2 regions of the Selenomonas sp. oral taxon 478 genome follow, and region 2 is predicted to be linked to the other one. Evidence: predicted binding sites of a transcription regulator. Region 2 holds the regulator's gene; the other holds the start of a gene.
What was found. Region 2 encodes HrcA, which represses chaperone genes, less so after heat shock. Its sites were predicted from a motif close to TGTTAGCACTCNNNNNNNNNGAGTGCTAACA; they were not measured.

Region 1 (4,545 bases), 1.0 Mb from region 2:
GCCATCGCCCGCCTTCTTCACGCTGTCGACGACAACCGAGCCCTCAAGGCCTGCATTCTCAGCGATCTGGCGCACCGGAGCCTCGACCGCACGGCGCACGATCTCGACGCCGACCTTGACGTCGCCCTCGACGTTCAGCTTGTCGAGTGCCGGGAGGATGTCGATGAACGTCGTGCCGCCGCCGGCAACGATGCCCTCTTCGACTGCCGCACGCGTTGCATTGAGTGCATCCTCAACACGGTACTTCTTGTCCTTCATCTCGACTTCTGTCGCTGCACCGATCTCGACCACAGCAACACCGCCGGCGAGCTTTGCCAGACGCTCCTGCAGCTTCTCACGGTCAAAGTCGGACGTGGTCTCTGCGATCTGCTTCTTGAGCTGTGCCACGCGTGCGGAGATCTGTGCCTTGTCTCCTGCACCGTCGACAATCGTCGTCTCCTCCTTGGAGGAACGCACCTGACGTGCACGGCCGAGATCCTCGATCGTGACGCTGTCGAGCTTGCGGCCGACCTCTTCGCTGATGACCGTGCCGCCCGTGAGGATAGCGATATCCTCGAGCATCGCCTTGCGGCGGTCGCCAAAACCCGGTGCCTTGACCGCGAGTGCCTTGAACGTGCCGCGCAGCTTGTTGACCACGATGGTCGCAAGAGCCTCACCGTCAAGGTCCTCTGCGATAATGACGATCTGCTTGCCCTGCTTCACGACCTGCTCCAGAACGGGCAGGATATCCGCGACCGAGGAGATCTTGCGGTCGGTGATGAGCACATAGGGATCATCCATGACGGCTTCCATCTTGTCCGTATCCGTCACCATGTACGGCGAGATATAGCCGCGATCGAACTGCATGCCCTCAACAACGGAGAGGTTCGTGTCCATGGTCTTGGACTCCTCAACCGTGATGACGCCGTCCTTGCCGACCTTCTCCATCGCCTCTGCGATGAGCTCGCCGACCTCGGAGTCTGCCGAGGAGATCGACGCGACCTGCGCGATCTTTGCCTTCGTCTCGACCTTCTGTGCCTTGCTCTTGATCTCCTCGACCAGCGTCTTGACCGCCATGTCGATGCCCTTCTTGACGATCATCGGGTTCGCGCCCGCCACGACGTTGCGCATGCCCTCCTGGATCATCGCCTGTGCGAGGAGCGTCGCCGTCGTCGTGCCATCGCCCGCGATGTCGTTCGTCTTCGTCGCAACTTCCTTCACGAGCTGTGCGCCCATGTTCTCGAACGGATCCTCGAGCTCGATGTCACGTGCAATCGTCACGCCGTCATTCGTGATCGTCGGTGCGCCGTACTTCTTATCGAGGACAACGTTGCGTCCCTTCGGGCCAAGCGTTACCTTGACCGCATTTGCCAGTGCATCAACGCCGCGGCCAAGAGCGCGGCGTGCCTCTTCGTCAAACAGAATCTGCTTTGCCATTTATATTGCCTCCACGTTTCGTCTATCTAAGGTAACACTGATAAAATGAGGTCTGCCAAATTGGCGTAGATTTTTTGTCCGAACAAGGTGGAAAACCAGACGCAGAGTGGGGCTCTGTGGAGGATTTTCCGCCGAAGTACGGGCGAAAAAGATGCGTCAAGATGGTAGTGCCGAATTTATCAGTACTTCCCTAATTACAGGATTGCCAGAATGTCGCTCTCGCGAACAATGAGGTAGTCCTTGTCGTCAACCTTGATCTCAGAGCCCGAGTACTTCGAGAAAACGACGCTGTCGCCTTCCTTGACCTCAAGGCCTGCACGCTGTCCGTTCTCGAGGAGCTTGCCCGTACCGACCGCAACGACCTTGCCCTTCTGCGGCTTTTCCTTTGCCGTATCGGGGAGCACAATGCCGCTCGCCGTCGTGACATCGCTCTCTGCGACTTCAATGACAACACGTTCGCCCAATGGCTTAATCATGGTATCTTCCTCCTAGTTTATCCCAAATCTTTTTGTCGTGTTAGCACTCTCATTGACTGAGTGCTAACTTACGTTGTCTATAGTAAATGTTTTTAGTCAAAAAGTCAATAGGTATTTTGTAAAAAAGTCAAAAAAACAACAAAGAGCCATAAAAGGCTCTCTGCATAACATGTAAATTTTTCGTGCGAATGGGCGATGCCTCTAAGCGAACCCTAGTGGAACAAACGAGAAAAGTGTGCGGTATGCCCAGCAGCATTACTCCTTGAACGCCGCCACGAGGTTCTTGAGGCGCGCCGTCCCTTCCTTGAAGGTCTGGATCTTTGCAAGGATATTCTCGTACTCTGCCGCCATGGAGACGACTCTCTCCGCGATGCGCGTGTTGCCCTCCGCACCCTCGTGTGTCGCGTTGCGAATCCCCTCCATCGCCGCATTCATCTCGCTGACGGAGCCCAGCAGTTCCTGTGACCGCGACGTTGTCGCCTCTGCAGTTTTGCGGAAGAACTCCGCATCTGCCTTGTACTGCACTGCTGTTTTGTCCATCAGGTCATAATCGCCGCGGATGTTTTCATCAATGAAGGTGAGCAGCCTATGCGTACCGTCAGAGAGAGCCTGCACCGAGCCCGTAACCTGCCCCGTGAGGCCCTTGATCTTCTCTGCCGTTCCGCGCGACTGCTCGGCGAGCTTTCCGACCTCGCCCGCGACCACGGCAAAGCCGCGTCCCTGCTCACCTGCACGCGCTGCCTCGATGCTTGCGTTCAGAGCGAGGAGGTTCGTCTGTTCGGCGATCTCGGAGATCTCCAGCGTGAGCTGTCCGATCTGGTCGACGACCTTCGAGGACTCGATCGCCTCTGCCACAGAGTCCTTCGTCGAGCCGTAGATCTGACGCGTATTGAGACGCGACTGCTCCATCGTCGTCTGGAGATCGGCGGCACGCTGTGCAACCTCGCGCGTATACTCCTCGCTCTCGCGTGCTGCGTCCGCTGCCCCCTTGATCCCATCGTTCAGCTCCCCGCTGAGATGCTGGACACTGGATGTAGATGCTGCTGTCTCCTCCATGCCTGCGGACATCTCCTCGGTCACGGCAGACATGTCCTGCGTGTCATTGTTGAGCCCGTGCAGCATTTCCTCAAGCTCGGCAACCATCGCATCGGTCTGCTCTGCCTCCTCGTGCACCTGCTTCATAAAGCCCTGCATCTTGCCGAGTGCCTTGACCACCGTACCGATTTCATCCGCACGGTCAGAGAGTTCGCGCGGGATCTCACGCGAGAGGTCGCCGGACGCGACGGCACTCAGATGTCCGATGGAGGAAGCGAGCGGATCGGAGATGTTATCTGCAATACGGCGCGACACAAGAACACCAAACCCCACCGCAATGACGATGATGATGGCAAAGCTATAGACTGTACGGTCATAGCGCGCATTGTTCGCCTCAAAGAGCTGCTTTCCCTGGAACACGTTATCGGGTGTAAGCACCGCCATATTGCTTGAGATGACGGTGAGCGAGGCGAGATTGTCAAAGATCGCGACGCGATCCTCGGGGGTCGTCCCCATATTGTTGACCGCGCCGACCTTGTCCGCCGCGACGGTCAGATTTTTTTCCAGTTCGGCAATCGTCGCCTGTGCCCGCTCGCTCGTGTCGATCTTCTTGAGCTCCTCCATGTCGTGATGGAGCGCGTTCAGATTACCGAGCACATCGTCCACGAGAATCTTGCGGTTGTCCGCTGTGATTCCCTCCTGTAAGATGTACGGCACATTGACGCTGATTTTCCGCAGACGCGTATTGGCATCGTTCAGATACTGTGTCGACATGAGATTATGGTGATACATATCGTCAAGCGACTGCTTTGCCTGATCGTTCGAGTAGATACCGACGACGGCGACAACGAGGATGGCTGCCAAGAGGAATACGGACAGGATGAACACCTTTGTCCGCACGGCATAGTCCTTCATTGCCTCCGCAGAGATGAACGGCAGATTCATGGCACTCCCCTCCTCACTTCGCCTGCGCGAGATTGTCCGCAGTTATGGACGTAAACGGAATCGCAAGATCCCCACTCGGCGGATTCCCCTTGAGGAAGCCCTCTGCTAGTGTGAGTGCCCCCTCACCCTGCGCTTTTGCATCCTGCTTGACCGTCTGCGCCATCTCGCCCACCTCGACAGCGGCAAGTCCCGCAGGGGTGGCATCGACCGCAGAGACAAGGCATCCACTGAGGCGGTTTGCCCCCTTGAGTGCGGCAATCGCACCGAGTGCCATCTCATCATTTCCTGCAACGACACCGTTGATCTCGGGGAACATATTCATCCAGAGCATCATGGTCTTCAAGGCCTCGGCCTTGCTCCATCCGGCATCCACGAACGAGAGCAGCTGAACGTCGGAACGCTTGTCCAGACACGCTGCCTTGAACCCCTCCCAACGGCCGACGGCACTGCTCTGCGTCTCATCGCCCTGCAAATACACGATCTTCGCGTTCGGCGGCAGATGCGCTGCCATGTACTCGCCCTGCATACGCCCCGCCTCCACATCGTCGGAATAGGCGCGGAGCACCTGTCCGCCCGCAACGCTGCGGTTGACTGTGATGACGGGAATGCCCGCATCGTTTGCCTTTTCAATGGTCTTAACGATGCTGGAACCATCGGCAGCAAGCAGGATGAT
Region 2 (17,686 bases):
AACCCCGGGCGGCTCGACGGGCTCTACGCCGAGTGCAGGAACGACCACAGGCGGGTCAACCCCGAGCACGGGCACAACAACCGGTGGCACAACGCCGAGCACGGGTGGCTCGTCCACAACGGGTGGCGGTACAACACCGGGAACGACAACAGGCACCACGACGGGCACAGGCGGCTCGTCTACTTCGAGGACAACAACCGGCGGCGGCACGACGGGCTCGACCACGGGCACGGGCGGAACGTCGACTACGACGGGTGGCTCGTCCACATCGACAGGCGGTTCCTCGACAAGCACAGGTGGATCGTCGACCTCGACAGGTGGCTCTTCGAGCAGCACGGGCGGTTCTTCTACTTCAACAGGAGGTTCTTCCTCCAGTTCTGGTGGTTCGTCCACGAGCGGCGGATCTTCGTCCAGCTCTGGTGGCTCCTCCACGAGTGGCGGAAGCTCCTCTTCGGGCGGCGGTTCGTCCAGTTCGGGCACGTCGACCAGCGGCGGTTCTACGACGGGTACTGGCACAGTCCCGGGCGCTACACCAACACCGGGCGGCAGCACGGGAGGCTTTAGCTTCACGGGCGGCGGTTCCGGCTCTGTTCCGGGCATGCCCAGCGGCAGCGTCGGCGGCGGCACGGCAATTCCGGGCGGCAGTTCGGGCGGCATCAGCGTCGTTGGCGGCGGCACGGGCAGCATTACCGGAAATCCGGGCGGCCTGACGGGCGGCACGACGATTCCGGGCGGCAGCTCGGGCGGCGGTGTCAGCCTTGGCGGCGGCGGCCTGACCGGCGGTTCGACACCTAGCACAGGTGGCCTCACGGGAGGCTCGACACCGAGTACGGGCGGCCTTACTGGTGGTTCCACACCGAGCACAGGCGGACTTACTGGTGGTTCGACACCGAGCACAGGTACATCCACGGGCGGCACGGGGACAACTCCGGGCGGTTCGACGGGCTCTACGCCGAGTGCAGGAATGACCACAGGCGGGGCAACCCCCAGCACGGGCACAACAACCGGTGGCACAACGCCGAGTACGAGTGGCTCGTCTACCACGACAGGCGGCTCTTCGACCAGCACGGGTGGATCGTCCACAAGCGGCGGAAGCTCCTCCTCGGGCGGCGGCTCGTCTAGCTCGGGTGGATCTTCTTCCAGTTCGGGCACGTCGACAGGCGGCTCCGAGACGAATACGCCGCAGGGGTCGACGCAGGTGCTGACCAGCGACAAGGTCATTGTCACGATGGGGAACAACCCTGAGACACATGACTATGTTGAGGGCTCGGACGGCTCGTTCGGCTTTGACCTCGGGAAGACACGCGGGATTCGTGGTGTGCACCACGAGGAGATCCCCAACAGCACGGCTGAGGCAATCCCCTTCCTCTTTACGGACGGCGGCTCGCGCGATCTCGACGGCATCTATACGATCAACTATAGTCCCGTACGTCTGACGATCAAGCCTGCCTCAAAGAAGGCGGACATTCCGGATCCGAAGGAAATCCGCAATATGTCTGAGCAGAGGCTCAACTTCCTCTATCAGACAGCAAACGGAGCCTATGAGGTGACGTTTGGCAACGGCATTGTGACGCTTTATCCGAAGGATGAACCGGCACTTACGATTGTGACGAGTTCAGACCGCAAGGCGGAACGCGCCGTGCTGGCATCGGGACTTCTCACAGCAATTGAGAATCTCGGCGTAACGCCGGTAGAGATCCGCGCGGTCTACATCTTCAAGGTCTTTGCGGATAAACCGACTGCGTAGTAGTTTATTCCATCCTATGGAGCGGTACGGGACAGTTTGTTTTCGTGTCGCTCTTTTCTTGTGTCCTGTCACGGTAAGGAATCCTGCGATCTTTTGGATGGCAGGGGACGCTAAAAGAGATATCCGTAATAAAAAATTTGACTTTTTGTCATTTTGCTATTGACTTTTTGTTTTTTACGCTGTATATTCTTTATAGATTTTGATTAGCACTCAGACCAATAGAGTGCTAACAGAATTGAAAGGAGAGGGGTGAATGTCGAACGATCTGGATGAGCGCAAGAGCCAAATCCTATGGGCGGTCGTCGATGACTACATTGCATCGGCGGAGCCGGTCGGGTCACGGACGCTTGCGCAGAAGTACAATCTCGGCATCAGCCCGGCCACCATTCGCAACGAAATGGCGGATCTGGAAATGCTCGGTTATCTGGAGCATCCGCACACATCCGCCGGACGCATTCCGTCGTCGAAGGGCTATCGCTTCTACGTCGACGGGCTGCAGCCCATCGCTCCGGTGACGGATGCCGAGAAGACAAAGATTCATGATTGGTACAAAGGGCGCGTGCGGCGGCTCGATGAGGTGTTTCAGGAAACGGCGCGCCTCATCGCCGATGTGACACATAACCTGTCGCTCGTGCTTGCACCGCAGGCCGCACAGTCCACGTTCCGCATGCTGCAGTTCCTGCCGCTTGATCTCGGTCACGCGATTGCCGTCCTCATGACGGATGCAGGGTTCGTCGAAAACCGTATCGTCGAGATTCCAGACGGTGCGACGTTCGCAGACTTCCAGCGGATGGCGGGCGCGGTGAATCAGACGCTCTCGGGCAAGGCACTCCGTGCTGTGACAAAGCAGGATATGCGACGCATCCGCGATGCGATCGGCGATGAGTCGATCTTCGTCGCGGCGGTGGAGGTGATGCACCGCGCGCTCGAAGGGCGTGAGGATGGTCGTCTTTATCTTGGTGGGACAGCGCAGCTCCTCAGCAATCCCGAGTTTCAGGATCTCGATCGCGTACGCGCGATGCTGCTCGTCCTTGAGCGCGAGGATCTTGTGAAGGATATCCTGCATACCCATGCGGGAGAGGGACTGACAGTCACGATCGGGCGAGAGAACGAGAGCAGTACGTTTTGGGACAGCAGCTTCATCACGGCGACCTATCATGTCGACGGAAAGCTGCTCGGAACGATTGCCGTGCTCGGGCCGACGCGGATGGAATATGCGAAAGCAATGCGCATCCTTGAATATGTCAATACGAACTTGACAGAAATGATCTATCAATTAAAGTGGTAGGAGAGGTGAACGGCTTGCAGGAAGAAGAGAAGGTACAGGACACGGCAGAGGGGCAGTCTGAGGCTGCTGCGGATGCTGTGACTGAGACGGATGCGGCGGACACACCCGCAGGGGAGGAGGACAGCGCCCCGACCGAGGCGGATAAAATTGCTGCACTCGAGGCGGAGCTGAAGGAAAAGAGTGATCGTGTCCTGCGCCTGCAGGCGGATTTTGAAAATTTCCGCCGCCGCACGGCGAAGGAAAAAGAAGAACTCGCCGCCGTCATTACGCAGAATATGCTCGGCGATCTGTTGCCGCTCCTCGATAATTTTGAGCGGGCACTCGCCGTGGAGCAGACGGATGTCGAGGCGTTCCAGAAGGGCGTCGAGATGATTCACACGCAGCTGCGTGAGGTCATGCAGAAGCACGGCCTTGAGGCCATCGAGGCAGAGGGCCAGCCCTTCGATCCGAATTTTCACCAGGCGGTGATGCGCGTGGAGGATGCGGATGCAGAGGACGGAACGATCACACAGGTGCTCCAGAAGGGCTACCAGGCAAAAGGACGTGTGATCCGCCCCGCGATGGTGCAGGTCGCCGGTAACTAACGAAATAATATCTTTATGATTTTTGGGGGAATATAACATGGCTAAAGTAATTGGTATTGATCTTGGTACGACGAACTCGGTTGTCTCCGTGATGGAGGGCGGCGAGCCGGTCGTTATTACGAATCCTGAGGGCAGCCGCATCACGCCGTCTGTTGTCGGTTTTACGAAGGACGGCCAGCGTCTCGTCGGCCGCCTCGCGAAGAATCAGGCGGTGTCGAATCCTGACCGCACGATCTCGTCGATCAAGCGTCACATGGGTGATCCGAACTATCATGTCACGATTGATGGAAAGAGCTACACGCCGCCCGAGATCTCAGCAATGATTCTGCAGAAGCTCAAGAGCGATGCAGAGGCATATCTCGGCGAGACGGTTTCGCAGGCGGTCATCACGGTGCCGGCGTACTTCAATGACAGCCAGCGTCAGGCGACGAAGGATGCGGGTAAGATCGCAGGCCTTGAGGTGCTGCGTATCATCAACGAGCCGACGGCGGCGGCACTCGCCTATGGCTTGGATAAGGATCAGGATGAGACGGTGCTCGTCTTCGACCTTGGCGGCGGCACATTCGATGTCTCCATTCTTGAGCTGAGCGAGGGCGTGTTCGAAGTCAAGGCGACGAACGGCGACACGGTGCTCGGCGGCGACGATTTCGATAAGAAGATCATGGACTGGATGGTCGAGGAGTTCAAGAAGGAGAACGGCATCGACCTCTCGCAGGACAAGATGAGCGCACAGCGTCTCATCGAGGCGGCTGAAAAGGCGAAGATCGAACTCTCGAGCATGAGCCAGACGAACATCAACCTGCCGTTCATCACGGCAGATGCCACGGGCCCGAAGCATCTCGATCTGACGCTCTCGCGTGCGAAGTTCGATGAGCTGACAGCTGACCTCGTGGAACGCACGATGGTGCCGACGCGCAAGGCTATGGAGGATGCGGGGCTCTCGGGCAGCGACATCGACAAGATCATTCTCGTCGGCGGCTCGTCCCGTATCCCTGCGGTACAGGAAGCCATCCGCAAGATCCTTGGCAAAGAGCCCTCGAAGGGCGTGAACCCGGATGAGTGCGTCTCCATCGGCGCCGCGATCCAGGGCGGTGTCCTCGTCGGTGAGGTCAAGGATGTCCTGCTCCTCGACGTTACCCCTCTTTCGCTCGGCATCGAGACCCTCGGCGGCGTCTGTACGAAGATCATCGAGCGCAACACGACGATCCCGACCTCGAAGAGCCAGGTGTTCTCGACGGCGGCGGACAATCAGCCGGGCGTTGAGATCCATGTCCTGCAGGGTGAGCGCGAAATGGCAGCGGGCAACAAGACCCTCGGCCGTTTCCAACTGACGGACATCCCGCCCGCACCGCGCGGCGTACCCCAGATCGAAGTCAAGTTCGACATCGATGCAAACGGCATCGTCAATGTGTCGGCAAAGGATCTCGGCACGGGCAAGGAGCAGAAGATCACGATTCAGTCCGACAGCGGCATGAGCAAAGAGGACATCGACCGCATGGTCAAGGAAGCCGAGGCACACGCTGCCGAGGATAAGGCGCAGAAGGAAGCCGTCGATGCGCGCAACACGGGCGACTCCCTTGTCTATCAGGCGGAGAAGGCGATCAAGGATCTCGGCGAGAATGCGGACAAGGCGCTCGTCTCCAAGGTACAGGCAGGCATTGATAAGCTGAAAGAGGCGCTCAAGGGCTCTGACATCGAGGCAATCAAGTCCGCGACGGAGGAAGTCCGCCAGCCGCTCTATGAGCTTTCTGCCGCTGCCTATCAGCAGGCACAGCAGGCGGCGGGTGCCGCCGGTGCAGCGCCGGGCGCGGAGGCAAATGCCGGCGCAGGTGCGCAGGGAGCGCCGCAGGACGACAACGTCGTCGATGCGGAGTTCACCGAAGTCAAGGATGATAAGAAGTAAGGTGGTATCGTGAGCGAGAAACGCGATTACTACGAAGTCCTGGGGCTCAAAAAGGGAGCCTCGGACGACGAGATCAAAAAAGCATACAAGAAACTCGCGCGCAAGTATCACCCCGACCTCAACCGTGACGACCCGAAGACCGCTGAGGAGAAATTCAAGGAGGTCAACGAGGCGTACGATGTGCTGAAGGATCCGAAGAAGAAGGCGACGTATGACCAGTTCGGTCACGATGCCTTTGACCCGCGCCGCGGCGGTGCGGGGGCCGGAGGGGGCAGCCCCTTCGGCGGCGGATTCGAAGGCTTCGATATGAACGATATCTTCGATATGTTCGGCATGGGCGGCGGCGGTCGCCGTGCACGCAGACAGGGCCCCGAGCGCGGGGCTGATCTGCGTTACGATCTGGAGATTTCGTTTGAGGAAGCGGCATTCGGCAAGGAGGTAGAGCTCTCCATTCCGCGCGAGGAGAACTGTCCGACCTGCGGCGGCTCCGGTGCGGCAAAAGGCTCGGAGGCGGAGACCTGCCCGACGTGCCACGGCACGGGACAGGAACAGGTCATGCAGCGAACGATGTTCGGCAATATGATGAGTGCACATACGTGTAGCCAGTGCCACGGCACGGGCAAGATCATCAAGACGCCGTGTCCCGACTGTCATGGTACGGGTCGCAAGCGCGTGACGAAGACGATCAAGGTCAACATTCCGCGCGGCGTGGACGACGGCCAGCGCGTCCGTGTGACGGGCGGCGGCGAGGCGGGTGTACGCGGCGGGGCGAACGGCGACCTCTACGTCTACATCTTCATCCGGCCGCACAAGCTGTTCCAGCGGCGCGGCAACGATGTCATCATCGAGATCCCGATCACGTTCGTGCAGGCATCGCTCGGCGCAACCGTACAGGTGCCGACGCTCGACGGGGCGGTCGATCTCAAGATCCCGGCGGGGATCCAGACGGGGACGGTGCTGCGCGTCAAGGGCAAGGGAATCCCCAACCTGCGCGGCACGGGACGCGGTGACGAGCATGTCCGCGTCAAGGTCACAACGCCGCAGAAGCTCTCAGCAAGGCAAAAGGAGCTCCTCAAGGAGTTCGCGGAGCTGAGTGGCGATGCGGTGAATCCGGAGCAAAAGAGCTTTACGGAGAAGTTCAAGGATCTGTTTACCTGATCTATTTCAGCGAGGCGGCTGCAGCGTTTGCTGCGGCCGCCTCACTGCGCATTGACATCGTTTCCTACTTTTGTTAGGATAAAAGGAATTGAAATTTGTATTGAGGGCGCATGGCATCGGGAGGGTTCATGGAAAATGTCTACGCGTTGGTCAAGCGCTTTTACTTGGCGCATGGACGCGCACAGATTTTTGTTCCGCGCACACTGACGGAGCGGTATCTGCGTGAGGCGGCGTGGCGGGGCGAGAGTGCTGAGGGGCTGTGTACGGACTGGTACTGCATCGAGGACTTTCTCACGGTCATTATGCGGCGTGATGATTCGCTCGCACGGCTTTTGATCCATATCGACTACCTTGCGCTTTTTTTCCGCTTTGCCGACGCACATATCGACCGTCGTCCGCTGAAACGCCATGCGGAGGATTATTTTAAACGCATGAATGATTTCCTCACGTATCTGGATGAGACGGGGAAGTATGAGATCGATTTCGGTGAGCTGGATGCCGATCTGGAGATGTTCTACCTTACGGGGCGTTTTCGCCTGCCGGAGCGTGTGGCGTGGGAGGAGATCGAAGGGCTGACCCTTGAGGATATCGAGGAGGATGAGCGCATCGAGATGGAGGAGCTGAATTTGCAGCTCAACGAGCTCCTCCACGAGATCGGCGAGTATTTCCGTCGCCCCATGTACCAGCGGGAGATCGGGCGCGCGGCGATGATCTATACGGGCAATCTCTACGACGCGAGTGCCTACGAGCAGTCTTCTGACGAGGAAAAAGAGGCGTTCTGGCTGCGGTTCTGGGACTATTTCTTCTTTGATTACCATCTGATCAGTACGGATGAGACACCGATCGAGCACTTCTGTGCGAAGGAGGATAAGACGCTGCGGCAGGATGAACGTGAGATTCTGCGCGATCTCCTCGCAGCACGGTTTGCCGTGCTGACGGTGGAGGAGACGTATGAGGATCACATTGTCTGCAGCGATCTTCTGCGTGAGGAGGAGGTCGTTCTGCCGCGGCCTGACATCCCGGGGGCGCTCGAGAAGAATATTCTGTTCGGACACATCTGTGATGAGGGCATGATGATGCTCAACTATATCACGGCCGTACCCGCGAGCCGACCGCTGCAGCGGCGCATCAAGGATACGATTCAGCAGGAGTATGAGCTCTTTCTCTATCAGTCGCCCAAGGCAGATATGGATAATTTTCTCGCACGCGAGGCGGCACTCGTGCGTCATACGATTCACATGCTCGCGTCGCGTGCACGGCTGAATGTTTTGCCGCAGCATGCGCTGCCGCCGAGGCGTCCGAAATGGACGCTCTCGCAGCATAGGTGTGCGGAGGAGTTCAGTGCACTTGCTGTCGTATCGGAGGCACTGGGATTCAGCCACCATGCGCGGGATTTGCTCGGGACGATGTTCTTTGACTACGCGCAGTTTGATCTGAAGCGGGCACAGACGGCGGAGATGCTGACGGCAGCGATTTTCCTCTTTGCCGAGATCAATGGCATTGATCTCACGTCGCTCACGGAGCTGTATCATGTACTCGGTTCGAATAAGCGGAGTGTCAATGCCGCGTATCGCCGCATGCGGGAGACGCTCGGCTGCGTTCCATTCGACCCGCGCTATCTGAGCGAGGAGGGGTTCGTGACGATGTTGTGCGGTGCGGCGATGCGCAAGGTGGATGAGAAAACAGAGTCGTGAAGGGAGGAGATCCCATGGAACAGGATCCGCGTATCCGGCCGATGAGTCCGGAGGAGAATGCCGCTTATCGCGGTGTGACGGTGGATGAGAGCGGCGCAGAGCCGCAGGATGAGGCACGGCATGGCTCTGCCTATGGCGGCGGGCGCGGCTCTGTGCGCTATGTCCGCATCGGGACCGGGATACCGCGCCGTTCGCTGTTTTCGAGCATTGTATGGGCAGCTGTGTTTGCGGCACTCCTTGCAGCGTTCCTCTTTGTCGCGCTGCCCGCGATTGCCATGATTCTCGTGGCCGTCCTGATTGCAGGAACGATCCTCCGTCTCATCGGTCCGAGCCGCGTGATGTCGTGGATCGTACGGCGGCTGTACGGGAGATAGATTTTGGAGAACGAGAACATTATCTTCGCCTTTTGGCGCGGCAACAGCAGATGTTTCGTGAGAAGTAGGGCTTTACAAAAGTCCTATCCTATGCTATACTGCAAGAAATTCATTTAAGTTTCGGAAAGAGTGGGTGGAAGCCCACTCTTTCATTACGTATGAGAAGAGGGAGAGCATGAGCGCGAAGATCGAGGAGCGCGTCGAGGAGATGGTGCGCGGACTGCTGACGGATTCGCCCGCCATCGAGCTGGTGGATGTCGAGTACGTGAAGGAGCGTGACTACTATCTGCGCGTTTACATCGACAAGGCGGGCGGCATCGACATCGACGACTGTCAGAGTCTCAGTGAGCGGCTGGAGGAGGTTCTCGATCGGGAGGACGTTATTCCCGACGCCTACATGCTGGAGGTTTCGTCGCCGGGGCTTGACCGTGTCCTGCGCAAGGAACGTGACTTTGTGCGTGAGCATGGACGCGTCGTCGATGTGACGCTCTATGCTCCGTTTGAGGGGAAGAAACAGTGGACAGGGACGCTCGCGGGTTATGACGGTGAGACGTTGACACTGGACGATGGGATACGGATTCCCATGAAGCAGGTCTCACAGGTGCGCCTGCATATCGATTTTTAGGAGGCTTTGGGGTTGGCAAGAAAAAATACCAAGGAGAAGGACAGCGGCAAGGAATTTTTGCAGACGCTGAAGGAGCTGGCGTACGAGAAGGGCATTGACGAAGAGCTCCTCTTTGAGACGATCGAGGCGGCACTGATCTCGGCGTATCGCCGTAACTTCGGTGCGGCGCAGAATGTCCGCATTTCCCTGTCACGTGAGACGGGCGCATTCCATGTTTTCGCCATCAAGACGGTGGTGGATGAGGTGGAGAGCGATGTCACGGAGATTGGACTTGCACAGGCTAGAGCCATCAATCCGGACTATGTGGTCGGCGACGTGGTCGAGATCGAGATGACGCCGGCAAACTTCGGACGCATTGCCGCACAGACGGCGAAGCAGGTCGTCATGCAGCGACTGCGTGAGGCAGAGCGTGGCATCGTCTACGAGGAGTACATGAACCGCTCCTCGGAGATCGTCACGGGGATCGTCCAGCGCGTTGAGGGGCATAATGTGTTCGTGGACATCGGGCGCGCCGAGGCGGTGCTCATGGCGACAGAGCAGCTGCCGAATGAGACGTACAACTACGGCGACACGGTGCGCGCCTACATCATCGAGGTCAAGCGCACGAGCCGCGGTCCGCAGATCATGCTCTCACGGACGCATCCGGGACTGCTCAAAAAGCTCTTTGAACTGCAGGTGCCGGAGATTCAGGAGGGGGTCGTCGAGATTCGCTCCATCGCGCGTGAGGCGGGCAGCCGCTCCAAGGTGGCGGTCTGGTCGTCCGAGGAGCGCGTCGATCCCATTGGCGCCTGCGTGGGCCCGCACTATATGCGCGTACAGGCGGTTGTCGATGAACTGGCGGGGGAGAAGATCGACATTGTCAAATGGAGTGACGATCCCGCGACCTATATCGCCAACTCGCTGAACCCCGCCAAGGTGATCTCGGTCGCGGTGAACGAGGCGGAAAAAATCTCCCGCGTTGTGGTGCCCGACTACCAGCTCTCGCTTGCCATCGGCAAGGAGGGGCAGAATGCCCGCCTTGCCGCAAAACTCACGGGATGGAAGATCGACATCAAGAGTGAGACGCAGGCACGGGAAACAGAGCAGGCCGATGGTGCGCCTACAGATGCGCCGTCCGAAGACCAAGCGGCGGCCGAGGAGGCCTAAATGGGGCGGGCGAAACAGCCCGAGCGGCTGTGTGTCGGCTGTCGAACGCTGCATCCCAAGGACGAACTGCTGCGTGTTGTGCGTCATGCGGATGGAACCGTCGGTATTGATCCGACCGGAAAGAGCCCGGGACGGGGGGCCTATCTCTGTCGCTCTGTCGCCTGTGTGCAGGAGGCACGGCGTCATGGCGGTCTTTCGTGGTCACTGAAAGGCCGCGTTGCACCTGCGGTCTACGATGCGGCGGAGGCGGCGGTCTCCGGAGAGGAGTGTGCTCATGGACGCAGCGACTGAAACGCGCGTACAGAATCTCCTCAGTATGGCGGCACGCGCGCGGCGTATTGTCTCGGGAGCATTCATGGCGGAGGAGATGCTGCGGAAGAAGCGCGGCGCCTATCTCCTGCTCGCGCGGGATGCGTCGGAGGAGACGAAGGATAAATTTACCCGCATGGCGGCACAGATGGACGTGCCGGCGGCGGAACTGCTGACGATGCAGCAGCTGGGACACTGTCTTGGCAAGGAATACCGTGCTGTTGCACTGCTGATAGATAGAGGATTTGCAAAGAGGCTCGCCGCCTGCTTGCATGATATACCGACGGGGGTGGATTGATGTCAGAAGCGAAATACAGAATCACCGATTTGGCGAAGGAATTTAAGATGGACAAAGGTACCATTATTGACATCCTGAAGAGCAAGAACTACAAAGTAAAAAATATGTTCAGTGCCGTCGGTGAGGAGGAGCGCGCAGCCGTCAAGGCGGAGCTCGGACGTACGGCGAAGCCCGTGCGTAAGGAGGCGCTGCCGAGCAAGGCAGCAGCGAAATCTGCGGCACCGAAGACGACTGCGCCAAAGAAGCCTGCTGAGAAGGCTGACGACGCGGAAAAGCCGGCAGAACAGCCGGAGGTAAAGGCTCCGAGTGCGCCCGCTGAGGAGAAGGAGCGCCCTGTTCTTCGTGCGCGTACGAAGGCGCCCGGCATCGTCATCGTTCGGCAGGCACCTGCCAAGACTGCGGCCGAGACGCCGCAGCGTCGGAGCAGCTCAGGGGCAGCAGGCAGCTCTGCGAGCCGCAGCTCTCGTCCGGCAGGGCGCCCCGGTGGTGCACGCCCGGCAGCGCCGGCAATGCCTGCGATGCCGCCGACGGAGGGCCGCGGTGAGAGCCGCAGACGCGGCGGCGGTCGCAGCAATGAAGGCGGTGCGGGCTCGGATCGCGGCCGCGGCGGGCGTGGCGGCGCGCGACGCGATCGTGAGGAGCGCAGCGATCTGCGTCAGAACGACCGCAGCCGCGGCGGCGCACGCAAGGGGCGCAAGGGGGGACGCGGCACTGCAGCGCCTGCTCCCGCAGCAAAGGTGGAGATCGCGCGGCCGAAGCACATCAAACTGCCGGAGACGATTGCCGTCAAGGATCTCGCCTCCAAGATGAGCTACACTGCATCGGACATCATCAAAAAGCTCATGCTCATGGGCGTCATGGCGAGCATCAATCAGGAGATTGACTTCGATACGGCAACGCTTGTGGCAGGGGAGTTTGGTGTCACCACCGAGGAACTGCCGCCGGATATCGATCCGACGCTGATCCCCGAGATCGTGGATGATCCGAAGACGCTGAAGGAGCGTCCGCCCGTCGTTACGGTCATGGGCCACGTCGATCACGGCAAGACGTCGCTGCTCGACGCCATCCGCAATACCTCGGTCAGCACGCATGAGGCGGGCGGCATCACGCAGCACATTGGTGCCTATCAGGTCGTCTGCAAGGGGAAGAAGATTGTCTTCCTCGATACGCCGGGACATGAGGCGTTCACGGCAATGCGTGCGCGCGGTGCACAGATCACGGACGTTGCGATCCTCGTGGTCGCGGCGGATGACGGCGTGATGCCGCAGACGGTCGAGGCAATCGACCACGCGAAGTCGGCGAATGTGCCGATCATCATCGCCATCAACAAGATCGATAAGCCCGGGGCAAATCCCGAGCGCGTCAAGCAGGAGCTGATGGAGTACGGGCTCGTCGCCGAGGAGTACGGCGGAGATACCATCATGGTGCCCGTCTCGGCAAAGCAGCATACGGGCATTGACGATCTGCTTGAGAACATCCTTCTCGTCGCTGAAGTTGAGGAGCTGAAGGCAAACCCGAACCGTGAGGCGCGCGGCGTCATCATCGAGGCAAAGCTCGACAAGGGACGCGGCTCCGTGGCGACTGTGCTCGTCCAGAGTGGTACGCTGCGCATCGGAGACTCTATCGTCGTCGGTACGGCGTACGGACATGTCCGCGCGATGATCAACGACCGCGGCGACAACGTCAAGAAGGCGGGGCCGTCGATGCCGGTCGAGATCCTCGGTCTCAACGATGTGCCCTCGGCAGGTGACATCCTTGCCGCCGTCGATGAGAAGCAAGCACGCTCCATCGCCGAGGCACGCCTTGGAAATCAGCGCCGCGACCTCATCAAATCGAAGAGCGTTTCGCTCGATGCGCTCTTCCAGCAGATTCAGGAAGGCGACATCAAGGATCTCAACATCCTTGTCAAGGCGGACGTGCAGGGCTCGGTCGAGGCACTGAACTCGGCCCTCCTCGGTCTCAACAAGAACGACGAGGTGCGTGTGAGCATCGTGCATTCGGGCGTCGGTGCGGTCAGCGAGTCCGACATCATGCTCGCCTCCGCATCACAGGCAATCGTCATCGCGTTCAACGTGCGTCCCGATGCGAACGCACGCCGCCTTGCTGATACGGAGAACGTGGACATCCGCACCTACCGCGTCATCTACGATGCGCTCAACGATGTCAAGGATGCGATGAGCGGCATGCTGAAGCCGAAGTACAAGGAAGTGATCCAGGGACGGGTCGAGATCCGTCAGGTCATGCGCTTTTCCAAGGCATTGGTCGCTGGTTCGTACGTCCTTGAGGGCAAGATCAAGAGCAACTCCAAGATCCGTATCCTGCGCGACAATGTCGAGCTGTTCGACGGAGAGATCGACTCCCTGCGCCGCTTCAAGGATGAGGTGAAGGAGGTCGCCGCCGGCTATGAGTGCGGCATCTCGATTGTCGACTTCCGCGACTTTGCCGAGGGCGATATCATCGAGGCGTATACGATGGAGGAGATCGAGACCTCCATTGCCGAGGCGAACAAGGCGGCAGAGCAGAAGCGTGAGGAACAGGCTGCTGCAGCTGCGGCAAAGGCAGAAGAGCACGCCGAAGAAGAATAATAACCGGCAGTCTGCTGCCCGCCGATGATGGCGGACAGCGGGCTGTCTTTGTATGGATTTTCCTGCGTTTTACCGGAGAGGAGGCGCACCTTGAGCAAGGTTCGCGTAGAAAAGGTTCAGGAGCTGATGAAACAGGAAGTCAGCGATATTATTTTCAACGAGTTAAAAGACCCCCGCATCGGCTTCGTGACGGTCACCTCCGTTGCGTGTACAGAGGATCTGCGTGAGGCGAAGATCTACGTCAGCGTCATGGGGGATGAGAAGAAGGCGCGCGATACACTGAACGGACTAAATAGCTCGCTCGGCTTTGTACGGCGCGAAATCGGCAAGCGCATCCGTCTGCGTTTTACGCCTGAGATCAGCTTTGCGCTCGATACATCACTGAATTACAGCGACCACATCCAGCGCCTGCTCAACGAGATCCATGAGGAGCAGCCAAATGGGAAGAAGGAGGACGTATGAAGATCACTATGGACGATGCGGCGCAGATGCTCCGCGATGCACAGACCGTCATTCTCACATCACACATCCGCCCCGATGGGGATGCCATCGGCTCGGCGCTCGGTCTCATGCACGTTCTGCGTGCAGAGGGCAAGGATGTGCGCGTCCTGATCGACGATGAGATCCCGCGCATTTTTAACGTTCTGCCGGATGTGGATCAGATCGAACGCCCCGTCAAGGGACAGCGGTACACTGCCGACCTGCTCGTCGTCTGCGATGTCGAGCTCGGGCGTACGGGGGAGTCAGTGCCCTCTGTGGACGCCGTGCGGCTGCTCAACATCGACCATCATGTGACGAACGATGAGAAAGCGGACTATCTCTATCTGGATCCTGATGCTGCCGCCACCTGCGAGATCGCCTACGACATCACACGCACGCTCGGCGTTACACCAACGCTCGACGCGGCGATCTGCTTTTATACGGGGATTGCAATGGATACGGGCTTTTTCCGATTCTCTAATACGACGCCGCATACGATGCGCGCGGCGGCGGATCTCATCGAGATCGGTGTGAAGCCGAACGTCGTCTCCGTGGCGATGGAGATGAAGTCGTACGATGAGGTCATGGCACAGGTCAAAGCGATCCGAAACCTTGAGATGTTTTTCGACGGCAGGGTTGCCGCCGTCTTTATCGACGAGGAGCGGGCGCGCGCGGTCACAACGACGGAGGGGCTGCTCGACAAGCTGCGCGTGATCGAGGGGACACAGGTTGTGTTCTTTATGAAATGGCTGGAAAAGAATACCTACCGCATCAGCATGCGCTCAAAGGGGACGAATGTCTCGCGCATTGCACAGAAATTTGACGGCGGCGGGCACATCCGTGCGGCGGGATGCACGATCCACGCGCCCTTTGCCGAGGCTCGTACGGCGATCCTCGATGCCATCGGGGAGGAGCTGAACGCGTAAACCGTGGACGGATTCATCAATATACTGAAGCCGACGGGGATGTCCTCGCACGATGTCGTCGATGTCGTGCGGCGCATCTTTCATCAGAAGCGCGTCGGCCATGCGGGGACGCTGGATCCTGCTGCGGCAGGGATTCTCCCTGTTGCCCTTGGGCGTGCTGCGCGGCTTGTGGAGTATCTTGAGGGGGCGGATAAGTCCTACCGTGCCGAGATTGCCTTTGGCTATGCGACGGATACGGGGGATGTCTACGGGGAGGTAACGGAGTGCGCAGAGTACCCCGTTCTGCCGTCGGCGGAGGAGGTCGAGGCGGTACTCGCACACTTTCGCGGGTGCATCACCCAGCGTCCCCCCGTCTACTCGGCAATCAAGGTCGGCGGGAAGCGCGCCGCCGATCTCGTGCGGCAGGGACGGGCGGTGGAGATTCCGACGCGCACGGTCACCATTCACCGATTGGAACTCCTGCACATTGATGCTGAGCGGCGGCGTATCCGCATCGACGTGGACTGCTCCAAGGGAACCTATATCCGTTCCCTCTGCGCCGACATCGGTGCGGCACTGCATCTGCCCGCGACGATGCGCTTCCTCCTGCGCAGCCGTGTCGGTGCGTTCACCCTTGCGGATACCTATACCCCAGAGGAACTTGCAGAGGCGGGGGAGGATGCCGTCTGCGCGGCAGACCGCGCCCTGTCGCTCCCATGCTACGAGCTGACACAGCAGCGTGTCAAGGCGTTTTACAGCGGGCTCTCAACCACGGAACGGCGCCCTCTCGCTGCAGGGCTTTATCGTGTCTATGCGGACGGCGTTTTTCTCGGTATCGGACGCTATGATGCCGATGCACAGGAAATGTACCCGGAGAAGGCGTTTCCACCGGTTTGAGATTTAGAGGAATTTATTCATATTTCCCTTGTTGGGCTGTCGTATCGACAGTCCTTTTGTTTTGAGAATCTCCCTCTCTATGGTATAATGGCAGGCGTAACGATAAGGAGGATACGTTTGATGAAAATAGATGATGTGATTCACGGGTTTCGTTTGCTTCGCTCGGAGCAGATTACAGAGGCAGAGGGAACGGCACGCACGTTTGTGCATGAGAAGACGGGAGCGCAGCTGTTCTTTTTAGAGACGGCGGACGACAACAAGGTGTTTTCGATCAGCTTCCGTACGCCGCCGGTCGATGATACGGGGGTGGCGCATATCGTGGAGCACTCCGTGCTCTGCGGCTCGCGCAAGTATCCGCTGAAGGAGCCGTTCGTGGAGCTCGTGAAGGGCTCGCTCAATACGTTCCTCAATGCGATGACGTTCCCCGATAAGACGATGTACCCTGTGGCAAGCCGCAACGACCGCGATTTTCAAAATCTGATGGATGTCTATCTGGATGCGGTGTTTTACCCGGCGATGCGTGAGAATCCGCAGGTACTCATGCAGGAGGGGTGGCACTACGAGCTTGAAAATACAGATGCGCCGCTGACGTACAGCGGAGTGGTCTACAATGAGATGAAGGGCGCGCTCTCCGCGCCGGATGATCTCCTCGGCAGCCGCATCATGGCGGCACTCTATCCTGATACAACATATGGCTATGAGTCGGGCGGCGATCCCGAGGCGATTCCCGCGCTGACGCAGGAGCAGTTCCTCGCGTTCCATGCTCGCTACTATCATCCGTCCAACAGCTATATCTATCTCTATGGAAATCTCGACATCGAGGAGAAGCTGGCGTATCTCGACCGTGCCTACCTCTCGCATTTTGACCGCATTCCCGTGCCGTCGCGCATTGATCGTCAGTCTGCATTCCCGGCGTGCGTCCGCAAGAATCATTTCTATCCCATCGGCGCGGAGGAGCCACTCGCAGAGAATGCCTTTCTCTCGCTTAGCTGGGTGATCGGCGATACGTCGGATATGAAGCGTGTCATGGCACTGCAGATTCTCGACCATGCGCTGCTGCGGATGCAGGGTGCGCCGCTGCGGCAGGCGCTCATCGACGCGGGGCTCGGACGCGATGTGGATTCGAACTACGAGAGTGACATTCTTCAGCCGTTCTTCAGCATCGTGGTCAGCAAGTCGGAGACGGCGCGCGCGGAGGAGTTCGCACGGGTTGTGCGGGAGACGCTGACGCAGCTCGCGGATGGGGGACTCAATCATCAGCTCGTACAGGCATCGCTCAATACGCTCGAGTTCCGCCTGCGTGAGTCGGACTTCGGCTCGTCACCCAAGGGGCTGATCTACGGGATTCGCCTGATGAAGACGTGGCTCTACGGCGGTGCGCCCGAGGACTATCTGCGCTATGAGGATACCCTTGCTGCTCTCAAAAAGGGTCTTAAGGACGGCTACTTCGAGCAGCTGATTCGTGAGGCGTTCCTCGACAATCCGCACGCCGCTCTCGTGACACTCGCGCCGAGCCGTACACTCGGTGCGGAACGGGCGGCAGTCCAGGCGGCGGAGCTGGCGGAGAAGAAGGCTGCGATGAGTGCAGACGAGGTTGCGGAGGTTATGCGCTCCTGTGCGGCGCTGAAGGCGGCGCAGGAGGCTCCTGACACGGAGGAGGCACTGCGCTCGATCCCTATCCTTGCACGGTCGG

Region 1: the regulator HrcA is predicted to act here: its motif matches at 1,931-1,961, upstream of groES (co-chaperone GroES).

The regions. Positions count from the first base shown of each region.
Region 1 is NZ_CP012071.1:354,126-358,670, forward strand. It holds gene groL (chaperonin GroEL) at 1-1,416, opposite strand, end outside; gene groES (co-chaperone GroES) at 1,611-1,892, opposite strand; gene ADJ74_RS01730 (methyl-accepting chemotaxis protein) at 2,148-3,872, opposite strand; gene ADJ74_RS01735 (sugar ABC transporter substrate-binding protein) at 3,886-4,545, opposite strand, start outside.
Region 2 is NZ_CP012071.1:1,592,832-1,610,517, forward strand. It holds gene ADJ74_RS07430 (filamentous hemagglutinin N-terminal domain-containing protein) at 1-1,747, shown strand, start outside; gene hrcA (heat-inducible transcriptional repressor HrcA) at 2,001-3,035, shown strand; gene grpE (nucleotide exchange factor GrpE) at 3,029-3,619, shown strand; gene dnaK (molecular chaperone DnaK) at 3,657-5,522, shown strand; gene dnaJ (molecular chaperone DnaJ) at 5,532-6,680, shown strand; gene ADJ74_RS07455 (hypothetical protein) at 6,809-8,374, shown strand; gene ADJ74_RS07460 (hypothetical protein) at 8,389-8,748, shown strand; gene rimP (ribosome maturation factor RimP) at 8,924-9,373, shown strand; gene nusA (transcription termination factor NusA) at 9,386-10,519, shown strand; gene rnpM (RNase P modulator RnpM) at 10,520-10,810, shown strand; gene ADJ74_RS07480 (ribosomal L7Ae/L30e/S12e/Gadd45 family protein) at 10,794-11,126, shown strand; gene infB (translation initiation factor IF-2) at 11,126-13,711, shown strand; gene rbfA (30S ribosome-binding factor RbfA) at 13,802-14,173, shown strand; gene ADJ74_RS07495 (bifunctional oligoribonuclease/PAP phosphatase NrnA) at 14,170-15,117, shown strand; gene truB (tRNA pseudouridine(55) synthase TruB) at 15,121-15,993, shown strand; gene ADJ74_RS07505 (insulinase family protein) at 16,114-17,686, shown strand, end outside.